4 regions of the Agrobacterium sp. rho-13.3 genome follow, and region 2 is predicted to be linked to each of the others. Evidence: predicted binding sites of a transcription regulator. Region 2 holds the regulator's gene; each other region holds the start of a gene.

Region 1 (4,369 bases), 760 kb from region 2:
TGAAAGAGAACAAATATTCAACTTTGAAGGCTGATCAGCAATTTGCCGAGGGACGCAAGGCAAAACTGTCCAAGCTGTTGGTTTCGCCTTGGCTTTATTTTTTCCGTCTTTATTTCAGAAATGGTCTCTGGCGCTGCGGCGTGCCCGGTTTTATCGAGGCTGCAACGGGCGGAATCTATGCATTTCTCACGCAAGCGAAAATCCACCAGCGTCACGCGCTGAAACGTCGACCCAATGTCGATGATATGGAGCGCGGAAGGACCGAATAATGAAAGTCATGCATTATCATTTGGGCAAGGATGGTGGAGCGGAGCGCTTTTTCGTCCATCTCGTGAATGCCCTTGCCCGCAGAGGTGTCGAGCAGAAAGCCGTCATCCGCCCAGGTCGCTTGTGGCGCAAGAATATTGATGGCGTTTGCGGCATTGTCGAAAGCAATTTCCGCAATCTTTCGCCGGACAGGTTTTTGTTGCCTTTGAAGGTCATGCGGATGGCGCGTCAGGAGCAGCCGAACGCTCTCATGTCATGGGCGACACGCCCCAGCCGTTTGATGCCAAATTACAAAGGCTGCATAAAACTTTCGCGATTGGGCGATTACCCGACCAAGCTGGATTACTTTAAAAACACGGACGTCCTCGTTTGCAACACGCCGGGTATTGGCGAGCATGTCAAAGCGCTGGGCTGGACGCGTGGGGTTGAGGTTATCTCCAACTTCACCAGCACGCAGGCAATAGCGCCGATTTCGCGAGCCCAGCTCGATACGCCCGAGGGCGTGCCGGTCGTGATGTCCATGGGGCGTTTCGTAAAGCGGAAGGGCTTTCATACGCTGATTGATGCGGTTTCCACATTGCCCGGCGTTTATCTCTGGCTGGCCGGCGATGGAGAAGAGCGGGAAAACCTCGAAGCGCAGGTTGATGCGCGTGGTATGCGTGATCGGGTACGTTTTATCGGTTGGCAGGATGAAACGCGTCCATATGTGGCAGCTGCGGATATTTTTGTCATGGCGTCCAGCCATGAACCGCTTGGCAACGTTATTCTGGAAGCATGGGCGCAAAACAAGCCTGTCGTGTCGTCTAAGTCGGAAGGGCCTTTGTGGTTCATGCAAGACGGCCAGAATGGGTTGCTGGCGGATATCGGTGAGGCGGACAGTTTTGCGGAGAGTATCAACCGTTTGTTGAGCGACCAGGCTTTGGCACAGCGCGTTGCTTCCGGCGGACATGAGCGGCTGATGAACCAGTTTTCAGAAGACGCGATTGCGTCAGCTTATATTGAGCTGTTCAAGCGCAAGCCGTGACGGCATTATAGGCGCGATCAATATTTTCGGCTTCACCGGTAATGGTGAAGTGATTGGCGACGTGGGCGCGGGCGGCAATCGAAGCGGTGCCGCGTCTTGCATCGTCTTTCAGCCAGCCCAGTGCCGAAAGGCTCATGGCGTCCAGATCGTTACGGGCGATAATGTCGCCCGTTTGAGGCGCGACAATCAACTCCGGAAAAGCCCCAACATCCGTGGCGATCACCGGCACACCCGTTGCCATGGCTTCCAGCGGCGTCAGGCCGAAGCCTTCCCAGCGTTGGGGGGCGATGAACAGGTCGAGGGAGCGGTACCATTCGTTGATGTTGGTGTGTTCACCCACGAAGAGGATGCGGTCCGCAAGACCGGCGGCGCGGACTTTGTCTTTCAGGCCGTTTTCAAACTCCACATGCGGTCCTGTGGCACGACCTGCTATTATGGCGGACCATTCGGGCTGCTGTGGCAACACCGCAATCATGGTGTCGACAAACAGGTCCGTGCCCTTTTGGTGGCGGACCCTGCCGAAACACCCAACGTATTTCTGATGAGGATCAAGGCCGAGCGTGCGTTTCGCCTCAGCCTTGTCGGCGGGCGGCGAGAAGCGCTCGGTGTCTATGCCATGCATGATGACGGTGCTTTGCACGTCCAGATAGGATGCCGTTTTGCTGCTGGTGGCGATGACCGCGTCCATTTTTGAAATCAGAAATTTCGTCCAGCCGCTGTGCTTGCGTTGTGATGCGGAAGTGAACACCAGTTTCAGCTTCATGCGCAAAATATCGCGCAGGATGAGGCCGGGCAGCATTTCGATGTTGCGCCGCGCATGCCAGACGCGCGGCTTGTGATCCGGTCCGAACTGCCACAGCCTCCAAAGGTCGCGGAAACGAACATGCGGCAGGCTTTGCGGCAGGCCGGGTCCGATAGCGGCAACCTTTTGCCCTTGCCGATTCTGGATCGGCAAAAGCTGGATGATGGTGGATGTCACGCCCGAAAGCCTGCGCTTGAAATTGGGAGCAAGCACGCGGACATCGCGTATATCGACATAGGGCAAATTCGGCATCTCGCGGGAAATATGCGGCTTATCAGCCCCAGGTGAGGGAAAGAATTTCGTAGCCGCGTGAACCGCCGGGTGCATTCACCTCAATGCTATCGCCAACTTCCTTGCCAATCAGCGCACGGGCGATAGGCGAGGAAATAGAAATACGGCCCTGCTTGACGTCGGCTTCCTGATCGCCAACGATCTGGTACGTCTTCTGTTCTTTGGAATCTTCATCCACGAGTTTGATCGTCGCACCAAACTTGATCGTCGTACCGGACATCTTCGACAGGTCGATGACTTCGGCGCGGGCTGTCAGATCTTCAAGCTCGCCAACGCGGCCCTCATTGTGGCTCTGCGCTTCCTTGGCTGCGTGATATTCTGCGTTTTCGGACAGGTCGCCATGGGCGCGCGCTTCGGCAATTGCCTCGATGATTCGTGGACGCTCTTCCTGCTGACGCCAGCGAAGTTCTTCCTGTAGCTTGACGAAGCCACTCTGAGTCATCGGTACTTTTTCTACCATTTTTTAGTCCTTCGCATTCAAACTGCGGCACCCGCAGACACAAAAAGAAACAGGTTCCGGAGCAAAACTTCGGAACCATGTCAAAATCACAATTGCTGCGACTATATCAGAAGACCGTCGCAAATTGCCAGAAAATTTGAAACCGCCAAACCCTAGTTGAAACCAATAGGCCTATTTTTAATCGCAGATTGACAGTCAATGCAAGAACATATAGTGAACATTACTATGAAAAAGTCAATAAAAGAAAGACTGGCGGTTCTTTCCGATGCGGCGAAATATGATGCGTCGTGCGCCTCCAGTGGCACGACAAAGCGTAATTCATCCGCATCCGGCGGGTTGGGGTCCACGGAAGGGTCTGGCATTTGTCATGCATATGCGCCAGATGGGCGCTGTATTTCCCTTCTGAAAATCTTGCTCACCAATTTCTGCATTTATGATTGCGCTTATTGCATCAATCGGTCTTCCAGCAATGTCGAGCGGGCGCGCTTTACAGTGGAAGAAGTGGTGTGGCTGACACTCGAGTTTTATCGGCGCAATTACATTGAAGGACTGTTTTTGTCCTCCGGTATCATTCGCTCATCCGATCACACGATGGAAGAACTGGTTCGTGTGGCGCGGGAGCTGCGGGTAACGCATGGGTTTCGCGGCTACATTCACCTCAAATCCATTCCCGAAGCATCGGCGCGTTTGGTGGAGGAGGCGGGGCTTTATGCGGATCGATTGTCGATCAATATCGAATTGCCCACCGACAGCGGTATTGGGCGGTTTGCGCCGGAAAAACAGCCCGTCAATATTCGCAAATCCATGGCTGATATTCGTCTGAAAATAGAGGAGGCGGGGGAGCCAACATTGCAGACGAAGCGGGTCAGGAAATTTGCGCCGGCTGGCCAAAGCACGCAGATGATTGTTGGTGCGGACGGGGCCAGTGACAGCACGATTCTCTCCACCAGTTCGCGCCTTTATGGCAGTTACGGGTTGCGGCGCGTCTATTATTCCGCGTTCAGCCCAATTCCCGATTCGTCGAAAAATCTGCCGCTCATCAAGCCGCCTTTGATGCGGGAGCATCGGCTTTATCAGGCCGACTGGCTTTACCGATTCTATGGTTTTGATATCGCCGAAATCACCTCCACGCAGCAGGATGGGATGCTGGATCTCGATATTGATCCGAAGCTGGCTTGGGCACTGGCAAACCGTCAGCATTTTCCGGTGGATGTGAACAAGGCCGATCGCGAAAACCTGCTGCGTGTTCCCGGTTTTGGCACCAAAACGGTCAGTTCCATTTTGTCATCGCGGCGGTTTCGGCAGTTGAGATTGGAAGACGTCGCGAAGTTTGGCGTGTCTTTGAAAAAGGTGAAAGCGTTCATCGTTGCGCAAGGGTGGACGCCGGGGAAATTAACGGAACGACCGGATTTGCGGGCCATGTTTGCACCGCAGCCGGAACAGCTATCGTTGCTGTAATGTATCGGGTTACGCTGGAGGGACGAGGAGATTTTGCCGAGTGGCGCAACGCTGCACGGGCTTTTCT
Region 2 (4,369 bases):
TTCTATCTCTCACACCGCGATGATGTTGTGGTGCCAACGAAGACAAACTGGCTCCTGGCACTATTTCCCGCGCAGATCCTCTGTCCACTCTCCGGCAGCTTTTGCCTCGGCCTCATGCTCCGGGTCACGCCATGTCTCCTGCAAGGCTGCGTCTTGCCATTCCTGCATTGCGGTTAAGGACAGGATATTGGTTTTGTAATGCTCTGAGGCGGCAGACAGTGGCGTTCCGTAGGTCTGAAAGCGAAAAACCACCGGGCAGAAAAACGCGTCCACGGCTGTGAACTGCTCACCGGCCAAAAACGGTCCGCCGAACAATTCCAGACCTTGCTGCCAAAGCGCGTCGACACGCGAAATGTCTTTCTGCAAGCTTTGACTCATTGCGGCTGGACGGATGCGAAGACCAACACTCATGGGGTGATCGTTACGCAATGCCTGAAAGCCGGAATGCATTTCGGCAGCAGCAGAACGAGACCATGCACGCGCTTTCGCATTGTCCGACCAGACGCCCTTATGCCGCTCTGCCAGATACTCGATGATCGACAGCGAATCCCATACCGTCAAATCACTCTGGACAAGGCAAGGAACTCTTGCCGTTGGTGAAAATGTCGAGAAGTCATGGTTCGAACTGCCAAACGGCATCAGCTTTTCGTTGAACGGAATATCGAGCGTCCGCAGTAATACCCAAGGCCGTAATGACCAGGAGGAGTAGTTTTTGTTGGCGATATAAAGGTCGTACACGTCAATTCCCTCGGTTGCACCACTGTACTAGCGCAGGAAAACTCAATGACACATGCATTCCGCCTAATGGCTCGCTTGAAATTATTTGATGTTTGAAGGTTTCACGCTTTCAAAACAAAACGTCAGAAAAACACGCCACTTTTTTCACGTGCCGCACTCACAAACCAAAAGCATTGCGGTAAATTCGTGAGCCAGCTAACGAATATCTTTCACCCAATCAAATGCGAATGAAAATCTTCGCTAAAACTGCTGGAAAAGCAGCAAAAACGTCAAATCACTTAGTGATAGCGACGGATAAGACCCACCAGCTTACCTTGAATCTTCACCCGGTCAGGTCCAAAAATCCGGGTTTCATATGCAGGGTTTGCCGCTTCAAGCGCGATCGATGCACCTTTGCGGCGGAAGCGCTTGAGGGTTGCTTCTTCGTCATCGACGAGGGCTACGACAATATCACCCGGATTGGCTGTGCTTCCGTCGCGAATAATGACCGTATCGCCGTCGAAAATACCGGCTTCGATCATCGAATCGCCTTTAACTTCAAGCGCATAATGCTCACCCGAACCCAGCATATCCATCGGAACGACGACATCGTGGGTGTTGTTCTGGATGGCGGAAATCGGTACGCCCGCCGCGATACGGCCCATAACAGGGACGCTGACGGCGTTCAAAACACTATCATTCGAGGGCTTCGGAGGCGCAGGCTCGACTGCCTTCGGTTTACCAAGGCTGCCTTCAATCACGCTTGGGGAAAACCCGCGCTGTGGCTTGATGCTCGGTGAATAAGCCTCGGGCAATTTGATGACTTCCAGCGCGCGAGCGCGATTCGGTAGCCGGCGAATAAACCCGCGCTCTTCAAGGGCTGTAATCAGCCGATGAATGCCGGACTTCGACGCAAGATCGAGTGCATCCTTCATTTCATCAAAAGAAGGCGGTACACCGGACTCCTTCATTCGCTCGTGAATGAAAAGAAGCAATTCCTGCTGTTTGCGCGTGAGCATGAAGAAGCACCCTTGGGATTCGAGGCGAAGATTCGCGAAACAAATACAGAACGAACACTATATGTTCCATATGTGTTCTGCAATCCCTTAAAATTCGGTGAAGTATGGATCGGCGCCCCGTTGACGAGTAACTTGCTGGCACCATGGCTTGCTGCTAAGTGCGTTGCCAGTCTGAGATAAGGGGCCGATTATTGGCTTGCGCCTGTAATAATACCCGTTTGCTTCCGAGGAAAGACGATGAGTGTGACGAATAATCTGAAAGTGGTTGCGGGCGAGGGTGCCGGTGCTGTGTCTTTCTCCAATGCCGAGCGCTTCACATTGATAGCCGGGCCATGCCAGATGGAAAGCCGTGATCATGCTTTCATGATTGCCGAAACACTGGCGGAACTGTGCGGCAAGCTGGGTATCGGGCTGGTCTATAAGTCCTCTTTCGATAAAGCGAATCGCACCTCTCTTTCCGGTCAGCGCGGCATTGGCATCGATAAGGCGCTCGACGTTTTTGCTGAATTGAAGACGCAGTTCGGCTTTCCGGTTTTGACGGATATTCACACGGAAGAGCAATGCGCCGCCGTTGCGCCGGTTGTCGATGTTCTGCAAATCCCTGCGTTCCTCAGTCGCCAGACGGACCTTCTGGTTGCGGCAGCGAAGACAGGACGTGTCATCAATGTCAAAAAAGGCCAGTTTCTAGCGCCTTGGGATATGAAGAACGTGCTGGCCAAGCTGAACGATAGCGGCAACCCGAATGTGCTGCTGTGCGAACGCGGCGCATCGTTCGGCTACAATACACTCGTTTCGGATATGCGTTCCTTGCCGATCATGGCATCGCTCGGCGCGCCTGTTGTTTTCGATGCGACTCACTCCGTGCAGCAGCCCGGCGGGCAGGGCGGCTCCAGCGGTGGACAGCGGGAATTCGTGGAAACGCTTTCGCGTGCCGCTATCGCTGTGGGTGTGGCCGGTCTGTTCGTGGAGACTCACGAAGACCCGGACAATGCGCCGTCCGATGGCCCGAACATGGTGCATTTGAAGGATATGCCGAAGCTGCTGGAAAAGCTGCTGGCCTTTGACAACATCGCCAAGGCGGTGTGACGGGTTTTGGCCCCAATTGATTTTTATGAAAAACCGGCGCCTGAAGCGGGCGCCGTCATTGTAATTTCTTCTGCATGGTCTACAGCGACCGGAGAAGTTTAATCGAGCAGCCCTTTCTGGCGCCCTGTTTTATCGCGCAACCCATTCGAAAAGTGCTTCACAGTTTTCGGTATGCGCTTTAAGACAGGCAACTGAAAAATTCTGTTCCATTCCCAAGGGAGAGACCATGACAGCCATTACCGACATCATCGCACGCGAAATTCTCGATAGCCGTGGCAATCCAACTGTCGAGGTGGATGTCCATCTTGAAGACGGTTCCTTCGGCCGTGCAGCGGTTCCATCTGGCGCATCGACGGGCGCGCATGAAGCCGTTGAATTGCGCGATGGTGGCAAGCGTTACCTGGGTAAAGGCGTTGAAAAGGCCGTTGAAGCCGTCAACACGGAAATCTTCGAAGCGCTTGATGGTCTTGATGCTGAAAGCCAGATCTACATCGACCAGACGCTGATCGCGCTGGACGGCACACCCAACAAGTCGCGCCTCGGCGCGAACGCCATTCTCGGCGTATCGCTTGCTGTTGCCAAGGCTGCTGCCGATGCGACTGGCCTGCCGCTTCACCGTTATCTCGGTGGTCCAAACGCGCATCTGCTGCCAGTACCGATGATGAACATCATCAACGGTGGCGCACATGCCGATAACCCGATCGATTTTCAGGAATTCATGATTCTGCCAGTTGGCGCGGAAAGCATCCGTGACGCTGTGCGCATCGGCGCTGAAATCTTCCACGTTCTGAAAAAGGAACTGTCTTCGCAGGGCCACAACACCAACGTTGGTGACGAAGGTGGTTTTGCACCAGGCCTGAAAAGCGCGCCTGAAGCTCTCGATTTCATCGTGAAGTCGATTGAAAAGGCCGGTTACAAGCCGGGCGACGACGTTTTCCTTGGTCTGGATTGCGCTTCGACGGAATTCTTCAAGAACGGCAAATACGCGCTGGAAGGTGAAGGCCGCACGCTGGAGCCTGAAGCCATGGCGGATTACCTCGCTGAACTGGCCGGCAAATACCCGATCATCTCCATCGAAGACGGTATGGCCGAAGACGATTGGGAAGGCTGGAAGTACCTGACCGACAAGATTGGCTCCAAGGTTCAACTGGTTGGCGACGATCTTTTCGTGACCAACTCTGCCCGCCTCCGTGACGGTATCAAGATGGGCGTTGCAAACTCCATTCTCGTCAAGGTCAACCAGATCGGCTCGCTGACGGAAACGCTTGATGCTGTCGAAACGGCGCACAAGGCCGGTTACACGGCTGTTCTGTCTCACCGTTCTGGCGAAACCGAAGATTCGACGATTGCCGATCTCGCTGTTGCCACCAACTGCGGACAGATCAAGACAGGCTCGCTGTCGCGCTCTGACCGCCTTGCAAAGTACAACCAGTTGATCCGCATTGAAGAAATGCTCGGTCCACAGGCAGCTTATGCAGGTCGCTCTATCCTTCGCGGATAATTCGACTCACCAATTTTAAGAAAAGGCTCGCAATTTGCGGGCCTTT
Region 3 (4,369 bases), 1.1 Mb from region 2:
TATCTCTGGCCGATGCTGATGACGACCGATGAGAGTTTCTTCACGCTCATGCGCGGCATCAAGTCGATCCTGCAAGTCTGGATCGGTTCGCAACTCCCCGATTACAACGAAGCTTTCGCGCTCGCCGTTCTGGCCATGCTGCCGCCGGTGATGATCGTCGTCATCTTCCAGCGCTGGTTCATCAAGGGCCTCACCGAAAGCGACAAATAAAGGACAACGACAATGGCCGAGATTGAAATCAGTCAAGTCTGCAAGGATTACTCCAACGGTATGCGCGCCGTTCACAGCGTCGATATCTCCATCAAGGATGGCGAATTCATCGTGCTCGTTGGCCCGTCGGGCTGCGGCAAGTCCACATTGTTGCGCATGGTCGCGGGCCTGGAGGAAATCTCCGAAGGCACGGTGAGCATCGGCAACCGCGTCGTCAACGACATGGAACCCGCCGACCGCGATATCGCCATGGTGTTCCAGAACTACGCGCTTTATCCGCATATGTCGGTCTACGAAAACCTCGCTTACGGCCTGAAAAACCGTAAGACGCCGAAGGCCGAAATCGATGCGCGCGTCGCGGAAGCCGCTCGTATGCTGGAGCTTCAACCCTATCTGGAGCGCAAGCCACGCGCGCTCTCCGGTGGTCAACGCCAGCGCGTCGCCATGGGCCGCGCCATCGTGCGCAAGCCGGCCGCCTTCCTCTTCGATGAGCCGCTGTCGAACCTCGATGCCAAGCTGCGTGTCTCCATGCGCGGAGAAATCAAGCGCCTGCAACGCCGCCTCGGCACCACCTCCATCTACGTCACCCATGACCAGCTGGAAGCCATGACCTTGGCAGACCGTCTGGTGGTGCTGAATGCCGGTCGCATCGAACAGATCGGCGCGCCGCTGGAGGTCTATCACAAGCCCGCCTCCACCTTCGTCGCCAGCTTCATCGGCTCACCCGCCATGAACCTGTTGTCCGGCGATCTGCACGGAGACCGCCTCGCCATTGGCCCAGCGGTCCTGTCTCTCAATGGTTACGCACCAGTTTCCGGCCCGGTTACAATAGGCATCCGCGCCGAAGACCTGCACCCCGCCAGTGCTGATGAGCACGGCATGCCTTTCCGCGTCGATTATGTCGAGGAACTCGGCTCGCAACGCCTCATCCACGGCACGGTGGGTGACCAGCCGTTGACGCTGGCATCGGCTTCCGAAACCGAAGTGCCACACAATCTTTCGCTATCGGTCGCGCCGGAAAAACTGCACTTCTTCGACAAGGAAACCGGCAAGCGCATCGAAGGCAGTGCCAACGCCAACACGCAGCAACCCGCCCAACACCTGGCTGCCGCCCATTAAAAAATACGGGAAAATGCCGATCCATTAAAATTGATGCAATTTATGGAAGAGCATTCTTACTCCATTTGTGGTATTGCATCCCCATTGCAAAAGCATTTCCAGCAAAAGTGCGCAGCGGTTTTGCGTCCGGATAATGCGGAAAATGCTCTGGTGGGGACGCAATATGGTTCTGCATGTAGTAATAGCAAGTGTAGCTGCGATGGCGGGCCGTTCCGTGCCGTCGATACCGCTCTCAAGGGGCGGTGTTAAGGCCAAGCCCGTGGTGTCCGCCACCGCCCATGCCATGGATATGCAACCAGCCCCGATCAATCCGGACTGGATCATCTCAGGCACCCCGCACGCCCGTATGGCGGATCATTCCCGCAGCGGCGACCGCGCCGCCCAGACAGCCCTTTGGGATTGCACGGCGGGCAGCTTCCGCTGGTTTTTTGGCTGGGACGAAACGGTCCATATTGTCGAAGGTGACGTGCACGTCACCGCCGAGGACGGCTCCGTGCACCATCTGCGGGCTGGCGATGTCGCCTATTTCAAAGCGGGCACATGGGCCACATGGCGGGTTGACGCTTACGTGCGCAAGGTCGCTTTCCTGCGCCGTCCGTTCCCCTGGCCGATTGCCTTGGCCTATCGCGTCAAGAACAAGCTGCTGCCGTCCAAGGCACCCTCGCTTGCGGGCTGATAGTCTTCAATAAAACTCATAGATGCGCAATCTGGTAGCAGTTGCCTTTGAAGTCCCTCTAGCCTAAACCTTTCGGGCTTTTGAAAGGGAAATGCGCATGGCCAAAATCAAGAACGTCGCGATCCAGATGGATCATGTCTCCGGCATCAACATCGCTGGCGATAGCACCTTTGCGATCAGCCTTGAGGCGCAGGCCCGCGGTTATCGCCTGTTCCATTATACGCCGGATCGGCTGTCGATGCGCGATGGCAAGATTTTTGCCACCGTCGAGCAGATGGAACTGCGCGATATCAAGGGTGATCATTTTTCTCTGTCTGAACCGGAGCGCATCGACCTGTCCACCATGGATGTCATCCATCTGCGCCAGGATCCGCCCTTCGACATGGCTTATATTACCTCCACGCATCTGCTGGAGCGCATTCACCCCAAAACGCTGGTGGTGAATGATCCGGCATGGGTGCGCAATTCACCGGAAAAGATTTTCGTCACCGAATTCGCAGACCTCATGCCCGCCACGTTGATCACCAAGGACGTGACCGAAATTGCCCGCTTCCGGGAAGAAATGGGCGATATCATCCTCAAGCCTTTGTACGGCAATGGCGGCGCTGGCGTGTTCCACTCCACCCGTGATGACCGCAACTTCTCCTCGCTTCTGGAAATGTTCGGTCAGATGTTCCGTGAACCCTATATCGCCCAGCAATATCTGCCGGATGTCCGCAAGGGCGACAAGCGCATCCTGCTGGTGGATGGAGAGCCGGTCGGTGCGATCAACCGTGTGCCTGCGGAAAACGACGCGCGCTCCAACATGCACGCCGGCGGTCGCCCTGAGCCAACGGAACTCACGGCCCGCGAAAAAGAAATCTGCGAACGCATCGGCCCAGCCCTTCGTGAGCGCGGCTTCCTCTTTGTCGGCATTGATGTGATTGGCGATTACATGACGGAAATCAACGTCACCTCCCCAACCGGCATCCGCGAAACCCGCAAATTCGGCGGCGCAGACGTCGCCAGCTTGCTGTGGGACGCCATTGAGCGCAAACGCGATGCGCAGGGCTGATTCCAGCCCGCACGCCGTCACCCCGGACTTGATCCGGGGTCCAGCGTGATCAACTCCTTGATCACTAAAGACTCTTGGCTTCAGTGCCCGCCCACTGACGTCACCACCTGCAACCAAAAGCAATTTTACACACCAAGAACGAGAAATAACTGTCGTTCCGTTCTTGTTTTATTCTCGTCTGTGTGCAAGGTTGCAGGTGCGGCCACGTACACGTGAGATCATGTGCGAAACCCTGGCCGCTTGCTTGGGGGCAAGCCATGGTCGCGCGGGTGAATACGGTGGCATTTCAGGGCATAGAGGGTGTGCCCGTTGACGTACAGGTCATGGTCGCACCCGGCAAGGTCGGCATACAGATCGTCGGCCTGCCGGATAAGGCCGTGGCCGAAAGCCGCGAGAGGGTGCAGGCCGCACTCCATGCCTCCGGCCTGGCGCTTCCCGCCAAAAAAGTCACGGTCAATCTCGCCCCCGCTGATCTGCCCAAGGAAGGTTCCCACTTCGATTTGCCGATCGCCCTTGGCCTGATGGCCGCTCTCGGCGCAATCCCCGCGAATGCGCTCGATGCCTATGTCGTGTTGGGAGAGCTTAATCTGGATGGCACCATCGGCGCTGTCACCGGCACGTTGCCCGCCGCAATCGGTGCCAACGCTCAAGGCAAAGGCCTCATCTGCCCGGCAGAGAGCGGTGGAGAGGCCGCATGGGCTGGTGCGGATATCGACATTCTCGCGCCCCGCAGCCTCATTGCCCTCGTCAATCATTTTCGCGGCACCCAGCGCCTCTCACGTCCGGTTCCCGCCATCCGCGCCAATCCCGCAAACCTGCCGGACCTTGCCGATATCAAGGGGCAGGAAAGCGCCAAACGCGCTTTGGAAGTGGCCGCTGCCGGTGGCCACAATCTTTTGATGGTCGGCCCGCCGGGGTCTGGAAAATCCATGCTTGCCTCCCGCCTGCCATCCATTCTGCCGCCGCTGTCGGCAGCGGAGTTGCTGGAAGTGTCCATGGTGCATTCCATCGCCGGTCAGCTTTCGGGCGGCAAATTGTCGGATCGCCGCCCGTTCCGCACGCCTCATCATTCCGCCACCATGGCAGCCTTGGTCGGCGGCGGCCTGCGTGCCAGACCGGGCGAAGCCTCGCTTGCCCATCATGGTGTTTTGTTTCTCGATGAGTTTCCGGAGTTTTCGCCCCAAGCGCTGGACGCCCTGCGCCAACCGCTTGAAACCGGCGAATGCATCATTGCTCGCGCCAATCACCGGGTCAGCTATCCGGCGGAAATCCAGCTTGTCGCCGCCATGAACCCCTGCAAATGCGGCATG
Region 4 (4,369 bases), 1.1 Mb from region 2:
TGACCTCACCATTGCGCACAACATAGCGAATACGGTCTCCTGATTTCAAACTCAGAAGCTCCCTCACTTCGGCAGGCACCGTGGTCTGGCCTTTTGATGTCATCGTTCCATAAAAGACATTCATTCGATCGCTCCTTACATTTTCACAATAGTAAGGAATGTGAAAAATAGCAAGGATTCACCGCGAAAGCTCCTTCAAACCAAGCCGGATCAACTTGGCGCTATCGGCACCCTCACCGCCATTTTTCAATGCTGCGGCAACGGCGTTTGCGGCTTGGTCGCGGGAATAACCGAGATTGGTCAGCGCAGACACGGCATCGGCAACGGGTGCAGGCGCTACCCCTTCGCTCAGTTCCTGTTTGAATCCAATGGCGCCCGATGCTTCACCCGCAAATGCAGGAGCCTTGTTGCGAAGCTCCGTCACGATACGGATCGCCACTTTGGGGCCGACACCCGGCGCACGCGACACAACAACCTTGTCCTGGAGCGCGATAGCATTGGCCAGTTCGGATGGCGTCAAAGTCGAAAGCACCGCCAGTGCGACCTTGGAGCCCACACCTTGCACGCTTTGCAGCAGGTTGAACCACTCCCGCTCCAACGCAGTGGTGAAACCGAAAAGCTTCAACTGGTCTTCGCGCACATAGGTTTCGATGAAAAGCACGACGGCTTCCCCCGCAGACCCGAGCCGCGACAAGGTGCGCGCCGAACAATGCGCGACGTAACACACGCCATGCACATCGACGAGCACATGGTCGTCGCCGATTTCATCGATTGTGCCTTTGAGTTTCCCGATCATCATGACGCTTTCAATATAAAAAAATTAGCTGGCGGCCAGAACGCGCCGCATCCGGTCGCTGACGCGATTGTGAGCGTGGCAAATGGCAATTGCCAGAGCATCCGCCGCGTCATTGCCCTTGAATTCGGCCTTGGGCATCAGGATTTTCAGCATCATGTGGATTTGCTTCTTGTCGCCATGACCCACGCCGATCACGGATTTTTTGACGGCATTCGGTGCATATTCCGACACCGGCAAGCCCGCCCGCGCCGGAACCAGCATCGCAATGCCACGCGCCTGCCCCAGCTTCAACGTCGCCACAGCGTCCTTGTTCACGAAGGTCTGTTCTACCGCCGCTTCATCGGGCTGATGCGAATGCACGATTTCCGCCAAGCCATCATGCAACTGGCAAAGGCGCGAGGCCAGATCCATATCGCCATCGGACGTGACTGTTCCAGACGCCACAAAACGCAGGCTGTTGCCCAGCGTTTCTATGATGCCCCAGCCCATTCGCCTCAGCCCCGGATCAATCCCGATAATTCGAATCGCGTTCTGCATGCTTCACCCTATCCTTGAGTGACAAAACCTGCCAGCGATAAGTGAACAAAACGACAACATCCCTCAATGGAAAGGCGTTGGCTGCCAAAGGTTAAGACCTTTTCATCGGAGTTCCGATGTTTTCTCGCCCGCCGAAGAACAAGTTTTTCTGACACCACGATCAATTCGACGCGACTGCACTGGCAAATTCCGCAGTGCAACTTACATCGGGATAAACACGATAAAGCGCTGAGGAGCGTCCTATGATTCCCTTTTCCATTCTCGACCTCTCTCCCATCGGTGAGGGCGAAAACGCGAGCAAGGCGCTTGAAAACTCTCGCCGCATGGCCATCAAGGCCGAAGAACACGGCTATGAGCGCATCTGGCTTGCAGAACATCACGGCATGCCGGGCATTGCCAGCGCCGCGACATCGCTCGTTATTGCCCATGTCGGTGCTGCCACATCACGCATTCGAGTCGGTTCCGGCGGTATCATGCTGCCAAACCACTCACCGCTGGTCATTGCCGAACAGTTTGGCACCCTGGCCGCCCTGCTGCCGGGCCGTGTCGATCTGGGCCTTGGTCGCGCACCGGGAACGGACATGCGCACCGCCCGCGCGCTTCGCCGCAATCTGGATGCCGGTGCCGAAAACTTCCCGCACGATATCGTTGAATTACAGCGCTATCTCGGCGAACCGGAACCGGATCAGGCCATTCTGGCCGTGCCGGGCATGAATTCTCATGTGCCGATTTTCCTGCTTGGCTCCAGCGTGTACAGCGCCCATTTGGCCGCTGCCTTTGGCCTGCCCTATTCCTTCGCTTCACACTTTGCGCCGGATATGTTGATGGATGCCATCGCCATCTACCGCGAACGCTTCCAGCCGTCGGCAACACTGCAAAAGCCATACGTGATGGTCGGCGTGATGGGCGTAGGTGCCGATACGGATGAGGAAGCGGAATATCTCTTCACGTCCGCGCAGCAGCAATTCGTCAATCTGCGCAAAAATGTCCGCACCCAGTTTCCAAAGCCCGTGGAAAGCATGGACGGTCACTGGAGTGATATGGAGCGCATTACTGTCGATCACACGCTGCGATATGCAACCGTCGGCTCGCACGCCACAATCGAGCGGAAACTGGCTGACTTTCTTTCCGACACTGGCGCAGATGAACTGATTATCTCCATGCCCATCCACAGCATTGAAAAACGCCTGCGCTCCGTCGAGGTTTTCTCAGAGGTGCGTGGTGGATTGAAAATAGCGGCCTGAAAGCAAAGGCCCCGGAGCATCGCTGCCGGGGCCAATACACGAACTGTAAGCGAATATTCTTGCCTTAAAAATCAGGCAGAAAGCTTCGCCAGAACTTCCTCAGAAACTTCGAAGTTCGAATAGACGTTCTGCACGTCATCATCGTCTTCAAGGTTGTCGATAAGCTTCATCAGCGATTGTGCTTTTTCTTCATCGACCGGCACGGTGTTCTGCGCCTTCCAGATGGACTTGACGCTATCAGCTTCGCCCAGCACGCCTTCCAGCGCTTTGGACACCTCGTTCATCGCTTCAAAACCGCAGATGATCGTGTGGCCATCTTCGCTGGATTCAACGTCGTCGGCACCGGCTTCGATGGCCGCCTCCATCACCGTGTCAGCATCGCCCACGCCCACCTTGTAGGTAATTTCACCGACGCGGTCGAAGGAGAAGGACACTGATCCGGTTTCGCCCAATGCGCCGCCAGCCTTGGTGAAGATGGAGCGGACGTTGGAGGCTGTGCGGTTGCGGTTGTCAGTCAGCGCTTCAACGATAACCGCCGTGCCACCGGGGCCGTAGCCTTCGTAACGTACGTAATCGTAGTTTTCAGCATCAGCACCCGACGCCTTCTTGATGGCGCGGTCGATGTTGTCCTTCGGCATCGATTGCGCCTTGGCGTTTTGCACCGCCAGACGCAACGCCGCATTCATGGTCACATCCGGCAAGCCAGACTTGGCAGCGACGGTGATTTCACGCGCAAGCTTGGAAAACATCTTCGAACGGATCGAATCCTGTTTTCCCTTACGATGCATGATGTTTTTGAACTGTGAATGGCCAGCCATGGCACCCCTGATCGGATCGTTTGTTTGGATTGTGGGCCTTATAATTGCGATAGCCCGGCTGTTCAAGCCCGTAACATCGCTTCTAAAGCGCGTTGCGATCTTTCGAAGGAACGGAAATGTCCTCCCGTCGTTTTGATTATGAAACAACGAGAAACTGTAAGGAGACGATTTCATGGTCAGTCTGAGTGAAGCACGCGAAGCCCCTGCCCGTCAGCTTTGGGACGAGATTAATTCCTTGCACGCTGGCATGCTTGGTCTTGAGGGTCTCCATAGCCACATGCAGCCAATGGCGCCGCACGCCGACCCCAAAACAAATACAATCTGGTTTTATACCAAGAAGGATTCACATCTTGTGCAATCTTTGAAATCCGGTGCACGCGCGCATTTCTGCGTCGTGGGCAAGGATCACGACTATCACGCTTCCCTGTCGGGCAAGCTGGAGGTGCGCGATGACAAAGCCAAGATCGAAGAATACTGGAATTCCGTCACCGCTGCCTGGTACGAACACGGCAAGAATGATCCGCAGCTGACAATGCTCGCCTTGCATGTGGATGACGCAGACATCTGGGCCTCCACAGACAGCACCCTGAAATTCGGCTGGGAAATCGCCAAGGCCAATTTGACGGATGATAAGACGCCAGATGTCGGCGTCAGACAGCACCTGGCATTCGCCTAAGCTACTCTTCCCCGTCAAACGCCAATTCACATGCCTTTCGGCACGAGGATTTGTGGTTGGCGGGGAAGGTTTTTCATGGACACTCTGATGATGGTATCGCTAGCGTAGGCAATCTTGAACTGCGCACCGAATGTCGAGAGGAATTGCTCCAAGGCGCTCGGCTGATGCATCGGCAAAATCAGCGCAGAGCGCAGCCGTTTGACGATCCGGCTCATACTGTCCGACCCCATCGTCAACCCACCATCCACCGGCACCATCAATACATCCAGACGCCCGATTTGCGCATATTGCGTTTCGG

What was found. The regulator LexA, encoded in region 2, represses DNA repair genes until DNA is damaged. The targets are predictions, from matches to a motif close to TGTTCNNNNTGTGTTCNG.
Region 1: a site for LexA is predicted at 3,047-3,064, ahead of RMR16_RS09140 (putative DNA modification/repair radical SAM protein). Genes of this name have one in related genera too.
Region 3: a site for LexA is predicted at 3,218-3,235, ahead of RMR16_RS14900 (YifB family Mg chelatase-like AAA ATPase). Genes of this name have one in related genera too.
Region 4: a site for LexA is predicted at 1,375-1,392, ahead of ruvC (crossover junction endodeoxyribonuclease RuvC). Genes of this name have one in related genera too.

What each region holds. Positions count from the first base shown of each region.
Region 1 covers NZ_CP192774.1:1,834,298-1,838,666, reverse strand. The annotation lists gene RMR16_RS09160 (glycosyltransferase family 2 protein) at 1-269, shown strand, start outside; gene RMR16_RS09155 (glycosyltransferase) at 269-1,291, shown strand; gene RMR16_RS09150 (glycosyltransferase family 4 protein) at 1,275-2,336, opposite strand; gene greA (transcription elongation factor GreA) at 2,368-2,844, opposite strand; gene RMR16_RS09140 (putative DNA modification/repair radical SAM protein) at 3,070-4,302, shown strand; gene RMR16_RS09135 (UdgX family uracil-DNA binding protein) at 4,302-4,369, shown strand, end outside.
Region 2 covers NZ_CP192774.1:1,072,124-1,076,492, forward strand. The annotation lists gene RMR16_RS05335 (ComEC/Rec2 family competence protein) at 1-23, shown strand, start outside; gene RMR16_RS05340 (glutathione S-transferase family protein) at 61-738, opposite strand; gene lexA (transcriptional repressor LexA) at 1,017-1,736, opposite strand; gene kdsA (3-deoxy-8-phosphooctulonate synthase) at 1,974-2,822, shown strand; gene eno (phosphopyruvate hydratase) at 3,049-4,323, shown strand.
Region 3 covers NZ_CP192774.1:3,063,958-3,068,326, forward strand. The annotation lists gene ugpE (sn-glycerol-3-phosphate ABC transporter permease UgpE) at 1-210, shown strand, start outside; gene RMR16_RS14885 (sn-glycerol-3-phosphate import ATP-binding protein UgpC) at 223-1,329, shown strand; gene RMR16_RS14890 (cupin domain-containing protein) at 1,493-2,005, shown strand; gene gshB (glutathione synthase) at 2,103-3,059, shown strand; gene RMR16_RS14900 (YifB family Mg chelatase-like AAA ATPase) at 3,317-4,369, shown strand, end outside.
Region 4 covers NZ_CP192774.1:2,143,702-2,148,070, forward strand. The annotation lists gene RMR16_RS10660 (AbrB/MazE/SpoVT family DNA-binding domain-containing protein) at 1-124, opposite strand, end outside; gene ruvA (Holliday junction branch migration protein RuvA) at 179-796, opposite strand; gene ruvC (crossover junction endodeoxyribonuclease RuvC) at 821-1,333, opposite strand; gene RMR16_RS10675 (LLM class flavin-dependent oxidoreductase) at 1,576-2,577, shown strand; gene RMR16_RS10680 (YebC/PmpR family DNA-binding transcriptional regulator) at 2,649-3,395, opposite strand; gene RMR16_RS10685 (pyridoxamine 5'-phosphate oxidase family protein) at 3,568-4,071, shown strand; gene RMR16_RS10690 (MBL fold metallo-hydrolase) at 4,098-4,369, opposite strand, start outside.